One region of the Actimicrobium sp. CCC2.4 genome, then DNA from elsewhere that is predicted to be linked to it. Evidence: predicted binding sites of a transcription regulator. Region 1 holds the regulator's gene; the other holds the start of a gene.
What was found. The regulator sigma-54, encoded in region 1, starts transcription at its own class of promoters, with help from an activator protein. The targets are predictions, from matches to a motif close to TGGCANGNAANCTGCTTT.
Positions count from the first base shown of each region.

Region 2: RHM62_RS12595 (methanol/ethanol family PQQ-dependent dehydrogenase) is a predicted target of sigma-54. The motif match lies at 3,557-3,574, and genes of this name have one in related genera.

Region 1 is NZ_CP133777.1:81,172-88,471, forward strand. It holds gene RHM62_RS00405 (KpsF/GutQ family sugar-phosphate isomerase) at 1-407, shown strand, start outside; gene RHM62_RS00410 (HAD family hydrolase) at 407-943, shown strand; gene lptC (LPS export ABC transporter periplasmic protein LptC) at 940-1,536, shown strand; gene lptA (lipopolysaccharide transport periplasmic protein LptA) at 1,581-2,135, shown strand; gene lptB (LPS export ABC transporter ATP-binding protein) at 2,144-2,917, shown strand; gene RHM62_RS00430 (RNA polymerase factor sigma-54) at 2,930-4,411, shown strand; gene hpf (ribosome hibernation-promoting factor, HPF/YfiA family) at 4,519-4,875, shown strand; gene RHM62_RS00440 (enoyl-CoA hydratase/isomerase family protein) at 4,977-6,074, shown strand; gene RHM62_RS00445 (deoxyguanosinetriphosphate triphosphohydrolase) at 6,102-7,232, opposite strand; gene aroKB (bifunctional shikimate kinase/3-dehydroquinate synthase AroKB) at 7,252-7,300, opposite strand, start outside.
Region 2 is NZ_CP133777.1:2,748,732-2,756,031, forward strand. It holds gene RHM62_RS12570 (calcium incorporation protein MxaA) at 1-473, shown strand, start outside; gene RHM62_RS12575 (vWA domain-containing protein) at 470-1,486, shown strand; gene RHM62_RS12580 (hypothetical protein) at 1,483-2,061, shown strand; gene RHM62_RS12585 (vWA domain-containing protein) at 2,058-2,969, shown strand; gene RHM62_RS12590 (hypothetical protein) at 3,072-3,428, shown strand; gene RHM62_RS12595 (methanol/ethanol family PQQ-dependent dehydrogenase) at 3,693-5,522, shown strand; gene RHM62_RS12600 (cytochrome c) at 5,600-6,037, shown strand; gene RHM62_RS12605 (quinoprotein dehydrogenase-associated putative ABC transporter substrate-binding protein) at 6,146-7,006, shown strand; gene RHM62_RS12610 (hypothetical protein) at 7,052-7,300, shown strand, end outside.

The sequences.
Region 1 (7,300 bases):
GCGGCGCACTGGGCCGGCGCTTGCTGACCCACGTGCGCGACGTGATGCGCAGCGGCGGCGAAATCCCGGCAGTGCTGGCCACCGTGTCGCTGTCGCAGGCACTGGCCGAAATGACCCGCAAGGGCATGGCCATGACGGCTATCGTGGACGAGTCATTCCGCCCGATTGGCGTCTTCACCGATGGTGACTTGCGCCGTCTGATCGAACACGTACAGGACTTCACACGCTTGACGGTGGCCGACGTGATGCACCCCGATCCGCGCACCATAGCTCCCGACCAGCTGGCCGTCGATGCGGTGCAAGTGATGGAAGAACTGCGCATCAATCAGTTGCTGGTCGCCGATGCGTCCGGCATGCTCGTCGGTGCGCTGCACATCCATGACCTGACCCGCGCCAAGGTGATCTGATGACCGACCAGTTACAGGATGTCATTACACGCGCTGCCCGGGTCCGGCTGATGATTTTCGACGTCGATGGCGTACTGACCGACGGCAGCCTGCACTTTGGTGCCGACGGCGAGCTCATCAAGACCTTCAATGTGCTCGATGGCCAGGGCATCCGGCTGCTGCAGCAATCGGGCGTCGCCACGGCGATCATCAGCGCGCGCCAGTCGCCGCTGGTACAGCGCCGTGCCGGCGACCTCGGCATCACGCATGTGTTCCAAGGCAGTCACGACAAGCGCGCGAGCTTCGAGCAACTGCTGGCGCAGACCGGCTTCACGGCCGACCAGTGCGGCTTCATTGGTGATGACGTCATCGACCTGCCTATCCTGTTGCGTGCCGGCTTTGCCGCCAGCGTACCGAATGGCCATGCCGAGGTACGCCGGCGCGTGCATTTTGTCACCACCGCGCAAGGCGGTCGCGGCGCAGTACGTGAACTGTGCGACCTGATCCTGAGCGCCCAGGGCAACTACGAGGCGGCACTGGCACCGTATCTGTCATGAGCGCAGTGCGTTCCGCCAACCGCTTCCGGCTCGGGTTCCTGATCGCGCTGAGCGTGGCACTGGCACTCGGCAGTTTCTGGGTTCTCGAAGTGATCCGCAAAAGCGGCGGTAACGATGCACCTGACGCGCCGCGCGTCGCTCCCGACTACTACGTGAAAAATTTTACCTTTGTCCGGATGGCCAAAAACCGCACGGCACGCTACAACATTTCCGGTGACGTGCTGACCCATTTGCCGATGGACGACTCGTATGAAATCACCAAGCCGGTGATCTACAACCTGTCGAATAACCGGCCAACGATGGTGATGCGTTCCGAACGTGCACTGGTCAACAGCGACAACAGCGAAGTACAAATGATTGATAACGTGGATGTCGACCGGCCCGCGTCCGGCTCCATCCAGCGCTTTCATCTCAAGTCCGCCTATCTGCTGCTGTTGCCTGATGACGATGTGATGAAAACCGATACGCCCGTTGAAATGCTGATGGGTACCACCATACTGAACGGCACCGGCATGGTCGCCAACAACGCCACCCGCCAGCTCGATTTGGCCCATCGCGTGCACGGCGTATTCGCGCCGGCCGTAGCGCGATGAGCTACTGTGCATGACCTCTTACGCTGCCTCTACCAGGAATTTTCATGAAACCGTTTTTTTTCGCTTTTCTGTTCATGTTCAACGCGGCCTTCGTGCCGGCGGTGCATGCCGAAAAAGCTGACTCCAACAAACCCACTGTCGTCGACGCCAACCAAATGGCCTACGACGACGTCAAGCAGGTCAATACCTTCACCGGTGACGTCGTGGTCGTGCGCGGCACGCTGCTCATGAAAGCCGCACGCGTGGTCGTTGTGCAAGACCCGGCCGGTTATCAGTTCGCCACCTTATATGCTGCACCTGGCAGCCTGGCCAGCTTTCGACAGAAGCGTGATGGCGGCGAGAATCTGTGGATAGAAGGCGAAGCCGAACGTATTGAATACGATGGCAAGACCGAACTGGTGAAGTTGTTTTCGAAGGCAAAGATGCGCCGTCTCGATGGCAAGACGCCGACGGACGAAGTCGAAGGAGAATTCATTTCCTACGATAGCCGCAGCGAATTTTTCTCGGTCAACAACACGCCCGCAGGACAGGACAGCAAGGCCGGTGCCGGACGCATCAAGGCGACGATCCAGCCACGCACACCGGGTGTGCCCAAATGATCAATGCCATGTCGACACCGGTTGACTCCTTCACCAATAGCAGCAGCAAACTGATCGTCACCGGCCTGAAAAAAAGCTACGGAATCCGCCAGGTTGTCAGCGATGTCTCGCTCGATGTGGCCAGCGGCGAAGTGGTCGGCCTGCTCGGGCCGAACGGTGCCGGCAAGACGACGTCGTTCTACATGATCGTCGGCCTGGTGCCATCGGACGCCGGTGAAATCCGTCTGGATGGCATCGATATCTCGCGTCTGCCTATCCATCGACGCGCGGTGCTGGGTCTGTCCTATCTGCCGCAGGAAGCCTCGGTATTTCGCAAGCTGACCGTCGAGGAAAACATCCGCGCCGTGCTGGAACTGCAGCACGATGACCATGGCAAGACGCTGACCAAGTCCGTCATCAATGAACGGCTCGACACCTTGCTGCAGAATTTGCAGATCGATAAGCTGCGCGACAGCCAGGCCATGTCGCTCTCCGGCGGTGAGCGACGCCGCGTAGAGATTGCCCGCGCGCTGGCCAGTAATCCGCGCTTCGTGCTGCTCGATGAACCCTTCGCCGGCGTCGATCCGATTGCCGTGATCGAAATCCAGCGCATCGTGCGCTTCCTGAAAGAACGCGGTATCGGCGTGCTGATCACCGACCACAATGTGCGCGAAACCCTGGGTATCTGCGACCGCGCCTACATCATCAATCAAGGTGCAGTGCTGGCCAGCGGCAAGCCGGATGCGATCATTGCCAATGAATTGGTGCGCCAGGTCTATCTTGGCGAACACTTCCGGATGTAAGCACAAACAAGAATGAAACAATCCCTCCAGCTCCGCACCTCCCAGCATCTTGCGCTGACGCCGCAATTGCAGCAATCGATCCGCCTGTTGCAACTGTCGACGCTGGAACTGCATCAGGAACTGGAGCAAATGCTGACCGATAATCCGCTGCTGGAACGGCTCGACGATCCGCTCGATCACTCGGTCCGTCTGCTGGCGGATGGCGCGCTCGGAGCCGAAGGTATCCGTCAGGAAGGGGCCAGCGAAGACGCCAACGCAGCGCCTTCATCGTCCGAATCGGAAGCCCCCGCGCCGGACCAGAACGATGCCGGCGACGCCACGCCAAGCACCGATGCGGACTGGAGTTTTGATGACGTTGCACGCACCTCGAAAGCGCCGGAAGACGACGATGCCAGGCCGCAGCTCGAAGCACACGAATCCACGCTGCGCGAATTCCTGCTCGAGCAAATGCGCGTCACGGTGCGCAACCCGCGCGATCGCGCGCTGGTCGAATTGATGATCGATGCGCTCAATGACAATGGCTACCTCGACGATACGCTGGAGGCCATGCTCGAGCGCTTGCCGGCCGAACTCGACGTTGAAGCCGAAGAGCTGACCATCGCGCTCAAACTGCTGCAGAGCTTCGATCCGCCCGGCGTCGGCGCCCGCCACGCGGCCGAGTGCCTGGCGCTGCAGATACGGCGTTTTCCCGGCATCGCGATGGTGACCCGGCGCATGGCACTGGTTATCGTCGAGGACTATCTGCCGCTGTTTGCACAGCGCGATTTCAGCAAGCTCAAGAAAGCCCTCGACTGCGATGACGAGGATCTGCGCGAAGCCCAGAGCGTGATCCGCCAGTGCAATCCGCACCCGGGTGCGATCTTCGGCGGCGGCACCTCGGACTACGTGGTGCCGGACGTGATCGTCAAGCGCACCAAGACCGGCTGGCAAGTCATGCTCAACCATGACGTGATGCCACGACTGCGGGTCAATGCCATGTACGCCAACATTCTCAAGCAGAGCAAAGGTGAGGGATCGCTGACGTCGCAGCTGCAGGAAGCCAAGTGGCTGATCAAAAATATGCGCCAGCGATTCGATACGATCCTGCGGGTTGCACAGGCCATCGTCGAGCGTCAGCGGAACTTTTTTTCCCATGGCGCGGTCGCCATGCGCCCCCTTGTCTTGCGTGAGATTGCTGATACACTCGGACTGCACGAGAGCACCATCTCACGTGTGACAACCCAGAAATACATGCTGACCCCGCATGGCATGTTCGAGTTGAAATATTTTTTTGGCAGCCACGTTGCCACCGAAACGGGCGGCGAAGCGTCATCGACGGCAATACGGGCACTCATCAAACAATTGATAGGAGCTGAAGACCCGAAGATTCCATTTTCTGACAGTAAGATCGCAGACATGCTGGGAGAACAGGGTATGGTAGTGGCAAGGCGTACGGTCGCAAAATATCGCGAAGCCCTGAAAATCCCTCCCGTCAACCTGCGCAAGGCCCTGTAGTTTCTGTAGTTTCATTTGTCATGTTGTACTGTCGTTGTGTTCGAAGCTACCCTTCCGTAGCGGGGTCACCTCCGAACCTCCATCGGCATTATTCAAAGGAGCGCTGTATGAATCTCACAATCAGTGGACACCACCTCGAAGTGACACCTGCCATTCGTGAATATGTGCAAAGCAAGCTTGAGCGTATCAAGCGCCATTTCGACCATGTCATTGATATTGCCGTCATCCTGACGGTAGAAAAACTCCCGGAAAAAGAAAAGCGGCAGCGAGCAGAAATCAACCTGCATCTGCGCGGCAAAGACTTGCACGCCGAGAGTATTGCGGAGGATCTTTATGCCGCAATTGATGCGCTGATCGACAAGCTCGATCGCCAGGTCATCAAGTACAAAACCAAATTGCAGGATCATCAGCACGACGCCATCAAACACATCCCTGACCCGGTTGTGATAGCCGCCTCCTCCTGATCGAACCCGCTGCCGGGCAGACCGGCACATTCCATTTAGGGCGCATTGATTGCGCCCTTTTTAATTTCACGCAATTGACTTGTGCACAATCGAATCCGACCATGACCGCTCTCATCCAGACCCAGATCCGCAACGCAACAGGCCACATCACACTGGACCGTCCGAAGGCCCTCAATTCCTTGTCGCTCGCGATGGTGCGCGACCTGACTCACGTGCTGCTCGACTGGCGTGATAACGCCGCCGTCCAGACTGTGATCCTACGCGGCAGCACCGAGAAGGCGTTTTGTGCCGGTGGAGATATCCGCTTTTTTCATCAGGCCGGCGGGTCGACGCCCCAAGGCGGCAGCGCAGCGCTGGATGATTTTTTTACCGAAGAGTATGCACTGAACCACCTGATCCATTTTTATCCGAAACCCTGGATCGCCGTGATGGATGGCATCGTCATGGGGGGTGGCATGGGGCTGGCGCAAAGTGGTCCGCAGAACCGCTTGCGGATCGTCACCGAGCGCACGAAAATGGCCATGCCCGAAGTCAATATCGGCTTGTTCCCAGATGTCGGTGGTAGCTATTTTCTGTCGCGCACACCCGGGCAACTGGGCACGTATCTGGGCGTGAGCGGCGAGATGATAGGCGCTGCCGATGCGCTCTACGCCGGACTGGCCGATGTGTTCCTGCCGGGGGGTGCGCTGGCCGGACTGGAGGCCTTGCTCGATCAGTTTTCAGGTGGCGATGTGCGCGCTGCCATTCGCGCGTATGCCGCACCGTTTGCCAGCCTGTGCGATCCGGCCGGGAGCAAACTGGCGCAGCAGCAGGCGAGCATCGACACGCATTTCCGGTTCGCGTCGGTCACGCAGATTGCTGACTCGCTGGCCGGCGACGACAGTGCGTTCGCTCAGGCGACACTGGCGACGATGCAGAAGCGCTCGCCGCTGATGATGGCGGTGACCTTGCGCCAATTACGACAGGGCGCAGCGCAAGATCTTGCAGGCTGCCTGCGCATGGAACGCACGATGGTGCGACACGCTTTCACGCAGGGCGAGGTACTGGAGGGGATACGTGCGGTGGTGATCGACAAGGACAACCAGCCGCACTGGCAGCCGGCCGGTTTGGAAGACGTAACGCAGGAGATGGTCGATGGCTATTTCGCGCCGGTCTGGCCGGACCATGCCCATCCGCTGCGGCACCTCATTGATCAATAAATTTTTCGCTGCGACGGCCGACCCGGCTTAGAGTTCGTCCATCCTGAATATCCGCCGGTGTTCACGGATCGCATAGCGGTCCGTCATGCCGGCGATGTAGTCGGCCACCTTGCGCACCTGGCTGGTCGCATCACCTTCGCGGGACTCGTAGTCCGGCGACAGCAGACCGGGCTCGGCCATGAAGGCGGTAAACAGATCGGTGACGATACGGCGTGCCTTGCTGGTCATCCGGTTGACCAGATAATGGCGATACAGGTTCTCGCGCAGGAACTGCTTGAGCAGTGTCGCCTGCGCCTGCATCGCCGGTGAAAAAGCGATCAGTGGCGGCGCGTTGCGCACGTCGTCGACACTTTCCAGACGGGCTTGCCGGATGCGCTCGCGGGACGTGTCGATCAGGTCGACAACCAGCGCATTGATCATCTGCCGTATCGTTTCGCTGATCGCACGGCGACCGCTGATGCCCGGATAAACTTGCGCGACTTCGCGCCGGTGACGCGCATACAGATCGATCTCGTCGAGTTGCGTTTCCGTGAGCAGGCCGGAACGCAGGCCGTCATCGATATCGTGATTGTTGTAGGCAATTTCATCGGCCAGGTTGGCCAGCTGCGCTTCCAGCGTCGGCTGCTTCTTGTCGAGGAAGCGCTGGCCGATCGCACCGAGCGTGCGGGCGTTCGCTGCCGAACAATGTTTGAGGATGCCTTCGCGTGTTTCGAACATCAGGTTCAGGCCGTCGAACGCACCGTAACGCTCTTCCAGCACATCGACCACACGCAGGCTTTGCAGGTTGTGTTCGAAGCCGCCGTGGTCGCTCATGCAGGCATTGAGTGCATCCTGGCCGGCATGCCCGAATGGCGTATGGCCGAGGTCGTGTGCCAGCGAAATCGCTTCGATCAAGTCTTCATTGAGCTGCAGGTTGCGCGCCACCGAGCGCGCGATTTGCGCCACTTCGATGCTGTGCGTCAGGCGCGTTCGGAACAGGTCGCCTTCGTGATTAACGAACACCTGCGTCTTGTATTCGAGCCGGCGAAACGCGGCACAGTGAATGATGCGGTCGCGGTCGCGCTGGAATTCCGAGCGCGAGGCCGGCGCCGGTTCGGCGAACTGGCGTCCGGGCGATGCGTCAGGGCGGGCCGCGTATGGCGCCAATTCATCATTCATCAAAACCTCGTTGAGTTGGTCAGCAAGCGCGCTGTACGCACGCATGCAGCGTATGCGCAAGCACCGTG
Region 2 (7,300 bases), 1.5 Mb from region 1:
TGAATGCCGTGGCGCTGCCGGCGCTACAACCGGACCAGGCACCGGCACCGGTGGCCCTGGCCCCGATCACGCTGCGCATCCAACTGGCGGCAAGCGCTTTACTGGCGACGCTGCTGGTATGGGGCAGCATGGCCGGCTGGCGGTATCTGCGGCGTGGCCGGCATCTGCCCTTCGCGCGCGCCATGCGTGACTTGCAGGCGCTGCACACGCACGCCGACACGAGCGATCCGCTGGCGGCACAACGCCGGCTACACCATGCGCTCAACGATGCTGCCGGTGAAGTCGTGCGCCCGGCGACCCTCGCCCGCCTGCTGGCAAGTTCGCCGTATCTGTTGTCCGAAAAAAAGGCATTGGCGGATTTTCTGGACCAGTCGCAAGCCGTGTTTTTCGGCAGCCGGCCGGTACCCGATGCGACCACCGTCACCGCACTGGCGCGCCGCCTGCGGCGGCTTGAACAGCGCCACGCCGCATGAGCGGCCTCGCCTTGACGGAGCTGATCGTCGCGCAGCCGTGGTGGCTGTCGGGACTGCTACTGGCCGCCTTGCCGCTGTGCCGGCAGCGCGATGACGAACAGGTCTTCGGCTGGACCGGCTGGTTGCCACCGGATCCATTGGGATTGTGGCGCGCCCGCCTGGAAATCGCGCTCGGCATGCTGGCCATCGTGGCCACCGTGCTCGGTCTGGCCGGCCTCGTCTCGCCCGCCACCACCATCGAAAAAACCGGCAGCGGCGCCGAGATCCTGGTGCTGCTCGACCGCAGTGCCAGCATGGATGCCGCCCTGCAAGAGAAGGGCGCAAAGACGCCGCTGACCGATAAATATGCCGAGCCCAAAAAGCGCAAGATTGCCCGCACCGCGCTGGCCGGGTTTGCCGCCGGCCGGCCGCACGATGCCATCGGCCTGATGATGTTCAGCGAAAACCAGTTTCAGGTGATGCCGTTCAACATGCGCCCCGACATGATCCAGGCTGCGATCCAGGCCGGTGGCGTCGGTTCGGGATTGGGCAATACCGATGTCGGTAGCGCGATGCTGGCGGCACTGCGCACTTTTGATGACCGGCCCGACAGCGGCAGCCGGATCATCATGCTGGTGTCGGATGGCGGCGCGCAGATTGCACCGGCGGTGCGGCTGCAGATCGCCGATGGTCTCAAGCGCAATCGCATCGCGCTGTACTGGATCTATTTGCGCTCGTACAACCAGCCGGCGCTGGCCGATAGCGACAGCGCCGAATTCGATGGCGTGGTCGAGGTGGCGATGCACCGTTACTTCCGTTCCTTGTCGACACCGTATCGCGCTTTCGAAGCCGAGGACCAGGCCTCGATGCAGCGCGCCATCGAAGCCGTAGGCCGCCAGCAAATGCTGCCGATCACCTATCAGTTGCCAGTGCCGCAGGTCGACCGGGCCGCGCTGTGCTACCTGATCGCCGCCCTCGCCTGCGCGGTGTTATGGCTACTGCGACGCAGCACCCGCTCCGGAGTTCCGACATGAAATCACGCACACTCCACATCACGGGCAGCGCGCTGGCCGGCGTCTTTCTGGTGGCCCTCGGGATGGCTCTGGCAGAGCGGCATGCCGCACTGGCATTGAACCGCGATCTGCTTGCGCCACCTGCGATTGCTGCTGCCATCGAAGATCCACGTATCAGCGCCGCGCGCGGTGTGCGACTGGCCGGCACCGGCGACGCCGACGACGCCAGGCAGAACCTGCAGCTAGCCATGCAGTCCGGCGATGCACGGGTCAGCAATCAGGCACGCTTCAACCTTGGCAACCTGGCGCTGCGTCAGGCCATCGCCATGGGCAGCGACGACGAAAAACGCCCGGGCCTGCTGGCGCTGGCGAAGCAGCACTATCGCGAGGTCTTGCTCCGCGAGCCGCAACAGTGGGCCGCGCGCCATAACCTCGAACGGGCGCTCTGGCTGGCCCCGGAAGAAGCGATAGCGGCCACCGTCGACGGCATCAATACATCAAAAGAACTGGAAGGCTCGACGAACAACAACGACACGAACGATGGCAGGGAAGGCGCCGCCACGACCATGCAACCCGAAAGCGGGGGCCTGCCGTGAAACTGCCCGCGCTACGACTTGCGTGGCGCGACCGGCTTCTGCTGGGCGCGGCCGTGCTGCTGGTCGTCGCCAGTGTCCTGCCGCCTATTCCACTGGCACGTACGGTGGTCAATCATCTGGTGGTGTTCGATATTACGCAGAGCATGTATGTGACCGACCAGCTGCGCGATGGTCGCGCCGTCAGCCGGCTTGACGCTGCCCGCGAGGCGCTGGTGCAGGCGCTGGCACAACTGCCTTGCGGATCGCAAATCGGGCTGGGGATTTTTTCCAGCCGGCGCACCTTGCTGTTGCTGGCACCGCTGGAAGTGTGCAGCAACCGGAGCGGGCTGACGCAAGCGGTCCGCCAGATCGATGCACGCATGGCATGGGAAGACGCCAGCGTCATCGCACGCGGCGTCACCAGCGCCACCGATGTGGCCTTCGAATTGCCGCAACATCCATCGCTCATCTTCATGACCGATGGTCAGGAGTCGCCGCCGATGGCAAGCATTCCCGACTTCGACCGGCCCGAAGGACGCATCGCCGGCATGCTGGTAGGCGTAGGCGGCGACGTGGCGCAACCGATTCCGCGCCTCGACAGGCAGGCCCGACAGGTGGGCTGGTGGTCGGCCAGCGACGTGGTGCAGCGGCGAGGGGCGGTCAAGAGCCAGGAACATTTATCAGTGCTGCATGCCGGTTATTTGCAGGCATTGGCACAAGCCAGCGGCTTGCACTACGGGCGACTCGATAGCGACGCCGCGCTGCTGCGGATGCTGACCGATCAGCGCTTTGATCGCGCGCTGGTGGTGGCGACCGATGTGCGCTGGCTGCCCGCCGCGTTGGCGGCATTACTGCTGGCCGGCGGGTTCCTGCCCGCGCCGCGATGGATCGCGCGCTGGCGACTGCGCAGAAACCGGCACACCTTGTAGCGCTGCTGTGTCAGTTACGGACGACCTGTCCGCAGTATTGCGGGCCGCATCGGCAGTGGCATTGATCTTGCGAAGGAGATGTTTTCTGAACCGGAAAACACCATGACCTGTTTATCGCCACGCCTTGCTTCTTGCACCCTGCTCCTGCTGGTGATTGCTGCGCCGATGACGGCGCAGGCACACGATTTTCCGACCTCGTCGCGGGTCGAGTACGTGTTCGAATGCATGAAAAATCACGATAGCAAATACGAGTATCTGTACAAGTGCTCCTGCGCGATCGACACCATTGCGAAGCAGTTGCCGTTCGATGATTACGCCGAGCTGTCCACCGCAAAACGCCATCAGGGGCTGGGCGGCGAGCGCGGTGCCGAATTCCGTGACCCTACCCTCGTCAAGGAAATGGTCAGGAAATACCGGCAGGTGGAACAGGTCGCGGCCGATGCCTGCTTCATCAAATAAGGTGTGCAGCAGGCCAGCGCTTGCTGTCTGGCATTGCCCGCCATCGCGGAACACATCGCCCTGCCCTTGTTCAGCAAACAGCACACCTGCCAACCGTCGCGACCAATGCGCTGCCCGCCATCGCCAACTGGCATGGTAAGTGCTGAAGCTTGCAGACGACACCTTGTCGATTACGGAAATCTTTGGAGAGTTTTCCGCACATTCAGAAAGGCATACCGCATCACCGCAGCACGACGGTCATCACAATAATTCATGGAGGTAGACATGTCTTCGAAGGTAATCCTGAAACACCTGCTGGTCATCGCAGGCACCCTGGCAGTGAGCAATTCTGCACTCGCCGACGAACAACTCAACAAGGCCATGGCCAGTCCGAAAAACTGGGCGACCCAAGCCGGCGACAACGCCAACCGTCGTTACAGCGAGCTCAACCAGATCACCAGTGCCAACGTCAAGGAGTTGCAAGTGGCGTGGACGTTTTCGACCGGCGTGTTGCGCGGGCATGAAGGCGGACCGCTGGTCATCGGCGACACTATGTATGTCCACAGCCCATTCCCGAACAAGGTGTATGCGATCAACCTCGAAGACCAGAGCATGCGCTGGAAATACGAGCCGCGGCAGGACGCCGGGGTGATTCCGGTCATGTGCTGTGACACCGTCAATCGCGGCGTGGCGTATGGCGATGGCAAGATCATCCTGCAACAGGCCGACACCACGATGGTGGCGCTTGATGCAAAGACCGGCAAGGAAGTCTGGAAGGTCAAGGTCGGCAATCCGAAGGTCGGCGAATCCAATACCAATGCACCGCACATCTTCAAGAACATGGTCATCACCGGCATTAGCGGCGGCGAGTTCGGCGTGCGCGGCCGGCTCACCGCGCATGACCTGAAGACCGGCAAGCAACTGTGGAAAGCCTATAGCGTCGGACCTGACGCCGACATGCTGATGGATCCGGCCAAGACCATGACCTGGACCAACGGCAAGATGGCACCGGTAGGCAAGGATTCCTCGCTCAAGACCTGGTCCGGCGATCAATGGAAAATCGGCGGCGGCACGACCTGGGGCTGGTACAGCTACGACGCGGCCACCAATCTGCTGTACTACGGCACCGGCAATCCGTCGACCTGGAATCCCTCGCAGCGACCCGGCGACAACAAGTGGGCGATGACGATTTTTGCGCGCGACCTCGATACCGGCAAAGCCAAGTGGGTCTATCAAATGACACCGCATGACGAATGGGATTATGACGGCGTTAATGAAATGATCCTGGCCGACATCAAGGTCGCCGGCAAGCCACGCAAGACGCTGGTGCATCTGGACCGTAACGGCTTCGGCTACACGCTGGACCGCGTCACCGGCGAATTGCTGGTCGCCGAAAAGTTTGATCCCAAGGTCAACTGGGCCACCCACATCGACATGAAAACCGGCCGTCCCGCCGTCGTCGCCAAGTACAGCACCAGCCAGGGCGGTGAAGACGTCAACATCAAGGGTATCTGTCCGGCTGCACTGGGCAGCAAGGATCAGCAGCCTGCCGCGTTCTCGCCGAAGACCGGATTGTTCTACGTGCCGACCAACCATGTCTGCATGGACTATGAACCGTACAAGGTCGACTTCACTGCCGGCCAGCCGTATGTGGGTGCCACCGTCTCGATGTATCCGACGCCCGATAGCCATGGCGGCATGGGTAATTTCATTGCCTGGGATGCCGGTACCGGAAAAATTGTCTGGTCAAAGCCGGAGAAATTTTCGGTCTGGAGCGGCGCACTGGCCACTGCCGGTGACGTGAATTTCTACGGCACGCTGGAAGGCTTCATCAAGGCCGTCGATAACAATGGCAAGGAACTGTGGAAGTTCAAGACGCCATCCGGCATCGTCGGCAACGTCAACACCTGGGAATACAAGGGCAAGCAGTACATCGGCGTACTGTCGGGTATCGGTGGCTGGGCAGGGATCGGCATGGCAGCCGGTCTGACCAAACCCAACGAAGGCCTGGGTGCCGTCGGCGGCTACAAGGAACTGTCGAATTACACCGAGCTCGGTGGTGTCCTGACCGTGTTTGCCATCCCCGGCAATGTCACGGTGGCGTCGGCAAAGTAGTCCGTCGTTGTTCATCGCCACAACGCCGGCCGGATCGATCCTGATCCGGTCCGGCGTGTCACTTTCAAGGAGAATTCATGGCCCTGCCCATCACACTACGAAGCACACTATTGACGGCTGGCCTGGCTCTTACCGTTTTCTGTCACCAGAATGCGCTGGGCACAACGACTGCGCCCGACAAGGCCGCAAGCACCAAACTCTATACCGTTGTCGACAAGAACAAGGTCGACCCGAACACCCTGATCGGCTGGAAAGTCTGGCGCGCCCAATCCTGCAGCCGCTGCCACGGCGCCGCCCAGGAAGGACTGGTCGGACCATCGCTGATCGACAGCATGAAGGTGCTGACCAAAGAGCAGTTCGTGACGACACTGAAAAAAGGCCGCATTGAAAAAGGCATGCCCAATTTCGGTGGCGTGCCTTTTGTGGCCGACCATCTCGATGAGCTGTACGCGTATCTGAAGGGACGTTCCGAAGGCGATATTGCTGCCGGTCGCCTCCAGGTCATCGTGAAATAAACCAGGCCGACGCCGGTGACCGCATCACTGAAGTGAGTCTTAATTTCTGCATAAAGGAGTCGCCCCATGGTCCCAGTTACCCGCCCTAGAAACGTGCCGCTCCGCCGCATGGCCATCAGCCTGTGTGCCGGCTTGCTGGCACTGTCGGCACCCGCGAAGGCACAGGATGGCGCAAGTGCACAAAAAATACTGCGGGTCTGCCAGGACCCCAACAATTTGCCGATGTCGGACCGGCAGGATCGCGGCTATGAAAACAAGATCGCCGAGCTGTTTGCCGGCAAGCTCGGCTGGAAGCTCGAACATAGCTGGTACCCGCAGCGCATGGGCTTTATCCGCAATAGCCTGAAAGCAAAGATTGATGGTACCGACACCTTCAAGTGCGACGTCGTCACCGGCGTGTCGACCGATTTCGAAATGGGACTGGTGACGCAACCCTACCTGGCATCGACCTATGCGATGGCCTTTATCAAAGGCAAGGGACTCGATGCCATCAAGACGCCCGCTGACTTGCTGGCGCTGCCAAGAGCGGTCCGTGACAAGCTGAAGATCGGTATTTTTGCGCGCTCTCCTGCCTCGGACTGGTTGCTGAAAAACGGCCTGATCGCGCAGATGGTGTCGTACTCGCCGCAGACCGGCGATCCGGATCAATACCCGGGCCAGCTGATTGACCGCGACCTCGCCAACGGCACCGTCGATGTGGCCATTGCATGGGGGCCTATCGTCGGGTATTTCGCCAGACAGGCCACGGGCGCGCCTATTACGGTCGTGCCCTTCAAGCCGAGTGAGGACGGCATCCGCTACGGCTTCAGTATTGCGATGGGCGTGCGTTACGGCGATAACAAGCTGCGCGACCAGCTCAATGCCTTGATCGCCTCCAGCCAGCCCGAGATCGCCCAAATTTTCAGGGACTACGGCGTACCGGTGACTGCACTGCCCGCACCGATAGCGGTAGTAGCGGCCCCCTCCTGAGCCGGAACGCCGCCTTCACATTCATCACCGCCAGGGAGACTCACGATGCCACTTTCACCGACACTGCGCGCAGGCCTCATCCTGCTGGCAAGCTCCGCATTGATGGCAACGGGTGCCAGTGCCGGCCTTGCGCAGGAGATCTCGCAACCCGAAAAAATCCTGTTCCAAAGCAAGCACTTCGGCAGCATTAAAAAGCCCACCCGGATTGCGTATGCCTATCACCAGGAAAGCGCCGCACCGGATACCTTCGACGATGCCGTAACGCTCACCGTTACCCATCCCAATGCCGACGGT